Regions from separate parts of the Quatrionicoccus australiensis genome, predicted to be linked through region 2. Evidence: predicted binding sites of a transcription regulator. Region 2 holds the regulator's gene; the other holds the start of a gene.

Region 1 (2,203 bases), 1.8 Mb from region 2:
TCGACCACGTCGATCTTGGCGGAAATGCCGATGTAGGACTTGATGTGATGCTGCAGGTCGTGCGCCACGAATTCCTTTTCCGGGCCGCTGGCAAACTCGAATTCCGGCTTCAGTTCGACATTCACCTTCATCGAGTCGAGGTGGCCATCGCGGGTGACTTCCAGCACGTAGTGCGGCGACAGCTTGGGCTGTTTGAGGATCAGCTCCTCGATCTGCGACGGGAAGACATTGACGCCGCGGATGATCAGCATGTCGTCCGAACGGCCGGTGATCTTGCCGATGCGGCGCATCGAGCGGGCGGTTGGCGGCAGCAGGCGGGTCAGGTCGCGGGTGCGATAGCGGATGACCGGCATCGCTTCCTTGGTCAGCGAAGTGAACACCAGTTCGCCTTCGCTGCCATCGGGCAGGACTTCGCCGGTCAGCGGGTCGATGATTTCGGCGTAGAAGTGGTCTTCCCAGATCACCGGGCCATCCTTGGTCTCGGCGCACTCGTTGGCGACGCCCGGACCGATGACTTCGGACAGGCCGTAAATGTCGATCGCGTCGATATCGAAGGCCTTTTCGATTTCGCCGCGCATGGCGTCGGTCCACGGTTCGGCGCCGTGGATGCCGATACGCAGTTCGGTGCTGCGCGGATCGATGCCCTGGCGGCGGAACTCGTCGGCGATATTGAGCATGTAGGACGGCGTCACCATGATGATGTTCGGCTTGAAATCGCAGATCAGCTGCACCTGCTTTTCGGTCTGCCCGCCCGACATCGGGATCACCGTGCAGCCGAGCTTTTCGGCGCCGTAGTGGGCGCCCAGGCCGCCGGTGAACAGGCCGTAGCCGTAGGCGACATGCACGATGTCGCCCCTGCGCCCGCCGGAAGCGTAGATCGAACGGGCGATCAAGTCAGCCCAGGTGTCGATGTCCTTCTGCGTATAACCGACGACGGTCGGCTTGCCGGTCGTGCCGCTCGAGGCATGGATGCGCACGACGTCCTGGCGCGGCACGGCAAACATCCCGTAGGGGTAGTTGTCGCGCAGGTCCTGTTTGGTGGTGAACGGAAATCTGGCGATGTCGGACAACTGTTGGAAATCATCCGGATGGACGCCGGCGGCATCGAACTTTGCCTTGTAGTGCGGCACATTGGCGTAGGCGTGCTGCAGTGTCCATTTGAGACGTTCTGTCTGGAGTGCCACGATCTCGTCGCGGCTGGCGGTTTCTATGGCGTGCAGGCCTTTATTCATTATGTAACTCCTCCTCAGCCCCGAATTTTCGTTTGCCGGCCGGAAACAGCGCTTGAGCCAGATCAATTCGGCATGTTTTTGCCGGTCGACCGCTGGCCGGCAAATGTCGCATGCGACAATTCCCACCATGCTTCTCGCCGCCGCCCGCGGGCTTCTTGCCCATGCCTTCCCGATCCTGATCGCCCAGCTTTCCTCCATTGGCATGATGGTGGTCGATACCGTCGTGCTCGGTCATGTCAGTCCGCTCGATCTGGCGGCAGTGGCCATTGGTGGCGGTATCCATATTTCAGTGGTGTTCGCGCTGGTCGGCATCCTGCAGGCGGTGGCGCCGCTGGTTGCCCACCTGCACGGCGCACGGCGCGACGGGGAGGTCGCCGGCGTTCTGCAGCAGGGATTCTGGCTGGCCTTGCTGCTGAGTGTGCCGGGTGTGCTTTTTCTGACCCATCCCGGTGTGGTACTCGGCATGGCCGGGATGGAGGCGGCGGTCGAAAGCAAGGTCAGGTTGTATCTTGCCCTGCTTGCCTGGAGTCTGCCGGCTTCGCTTTGCTATCGAACTTTCTATGCCTTCTGCAATGCATTGGGCCGGCCGCGGGTGCTGATGGTGATCGGGCTGGCCGCCTTGCCCCTGCACGCCATCCTGGCTTGGGGGTTTGCCATGCAGGGCTGGCTGGGTGGGGCGCAGGGGGTTGCCGGTTGCGCCTTGTCCAATATCGTGATTGCCTGGGTGGCCTGTCTGGCAGCCGCCGCATATCTCGCCTACGGGCCGCTGGGGGCGCGTTACCGCCCGTTCTCCGACTGGAAAATGCCGGACGGGAAAACATGGCGGGAATTGCTGCGCCTTGGTCTGCCGATGGGTTTTTCCAATCTGGTGGAGATCACGGCGTTTACGCTGATTGCCCTGTTTGTCGCGCCTCTGGGGGCGGAGGTGGTGGCCGGTCATCGTATCGTCGCCAATCTGGCCGCGCTTTGTT
Region 2 (2,203 bases):
CAGCTCCTTGGCCAGGTACTTGAGGTACTTGCCGCTACGCGCATGATCCTTGGTGATGATCTTGTTGCAGGCGCAGTAGTAACAGATGGTGTTGCAGAAAGGGATGTGGAAGTATAATGACAAGGGTCGGCTGATTGCGCCGATGTTGCGTTTGCCCAGCCACAGTTTGGCTGCGTCCGAATCGAAAGCCTCAACGAATCGGTCCGCTGTCGGGTACGATGTATAGCGGGGGCCGTTCACATCGAAGCGGCGAATGATCTGAGGATCGAAGACGAGGTTTTCAGTTGCGAAATTCATTAAACATACCGGCAAATTTTGATTGGATTATGTTGCGGCGCTGCACAATTTCCGTTGACTTGGATCAAGCGAACGCAGGTTGATAATGCCCCAAAACACGGCCATTCAGGAAATTTCCCTCTCCGTCATCAAGACGGCATGTTCGAACTGCAACTTGCGCGAACTATGCCTCCCGTTCGGGCTCAGTCTTGATGAACTCGAGCGCCTCGACGATCTCATTTCGACCCGGCGCCGGATCAAGCGCGGCGACCACCTTTATCGTGCCGGCGAGGCCTTCGACTCGATCTACGCGATCCGCAGCGGCTTTTTCAAGACCGATGTGCTGCTCGAGGATGGTCGCGACCAGGTAACCGGCTTCCAGATGGCCGGCGAACTGCTTGGTCTGGATGGCATCAGCACCGAATTTCACACCTGCAACGCAATCGCTCTCGAAGACAGCGAAATCTGCTCGATCCCCTTCTCCCGCCTGGAAACCCTGTCGCGCGAAATCCACAATCTGCAGCACCATTTCCACAAGGTGATGAGCCGCGAAATCGTGCGCGACCACGGCGTCATGATGCTGCTCGGCACGATGCGCGCCGAAGAACGCCTTGCTGCCTTCCTGCTCAACCTGTCGCAGCGTTTCACGGCCCGTGGCTTCTCGCATGCCGAGTTCTACCTGCGCATGACGCGCGAGGAAATCGGCAGCTATCTCGGCCTCAAGCTGGAAACCGTATCGCGCGCCTTCTCGCGCTTCCAGGAAGAAGGCTACATCGCCGTGCAGCAGAAACACATCCGCATACTTGATGTAAATGGCCTCAAGGCCCTGATGAATCACCAGCGCTGAGTCAGCGGCAAGCATCACCGTCGCAGCAGCAAAACCGCAGAAACTCTGCTGATCAGTCGCCAGGCCTCCCCCCGCAAAAGAAAATTGCCGATGTCATCTGCGGCAATATGCCGCATTCCTGTGCGCAATCAACTCTAAGAGAATCCGCCGGTTAAAAATATAACCGGGGAAATCCATGCTCTTGCGCATCCATCCATTAGCCGCCGCCATGGCGCTCGCCTTTTCATCGGCTGCCTTCAGCCAGACTGCACCCGATACCGCCAATCCGGACCAGGTCATGGACAATGTTCTGGTACGCGCCAGCCGCACTGACGGCATCGATGCGCAATCCGGCTCGGTCAGCAATGAACAGGTTCGCGCCCAGCGTCCGGCGACCAGCGATACCGCGACCCTGCTCAAGGACATCCCCGGCGTCAGCCTGAACAGTGCCGGCGGCGTTTCCAGCCTGCCCGCCATCCACGGCCTGGCCGACGACCGCCTGCGCATCAAGGTGGACGGCATGGACCTGATCTCGGCCTGCGCCAATCACATGAACTCGCCGCTCTCCTACATCGACCCGAGCAATGTAGAACAGATCAAGGTATATACCGGCATCACCCCGGTCAGCGTCGGTGGCGACAGCATCGGTGGCAGCATCATCGTCAAGTCGCGCGAACCGCGCTTCGCCAGGGCCGGCGAAGGCCTGCTGACAAGCGGCGAACTCGGGACTTTCTATCGCTCGAACGGCAATGCCTGGGGCGTCAATGCCGCGGCGACGATTGCCAACGAGAACCTGAGCATCAGTTACAACGGCTCGACTGCCGAGTCCGGCAACTACAGCTCGGCCAAGGATTTCAAGCCGGATGGCATGACCACGGTCGGCAAACCCAACCTGGCCCGCAACGAAGTCGGTTCCTCGGCCTACAAGACCGAGAACCATGCGCTCGGCTTTGCCCTGCGTCACGAAAACCACCTGCTTGATCTCCGCCTCGGTTACCAATACATCCCCTACCAGGGCTATCCCAACCAGCGCATGGACATGACCGAGAATCGCAGCACCCAGATCAACCTGCGCTACACCGGCCTGTTTGACTGGGGCAA

The links. Region 2 encodes FNR, which switches genes on or off when oxygen is low (the NO sensors DNR and NnrR bind a similar motif). Its sites were predicted from a motif close to TTGANCTAGNTCAA; they were not measured.
Region 1: paaK (phenylacetate--CoA ligase PaaK) is a predicted target of FNR. The motif match lies at 1,285-1,298, and genes of this name have one in related genera.

What each region holds. Positions count from the first base shown of each region.
Region 1 is NZ_CP075188.1:809,536-811,738, forward strand. It holds gene paaK (phenylacetate--CoA ligase PaaK) at 1-1,232, opposite strand, end outside; gene KI612_RS04010 (MATE family efflux transporter) at 1,360-2,203, shown strand, end outside.
Region 2 is NZ_CP075188.1:3,130,785-3,132,987, forward strand. It holds gene hemN (oxygen-independent coproporphyrinogen III oxidase) at 1-297, opposite strand, end outside; gene fnr (fumarate/nitrate reduction transcriptional regulator Fnr) at 383-1,123, shown strand; gene KI612_RS14970 (TonB-dependent receptor) at 1,299-2,203, shown strand, end outside.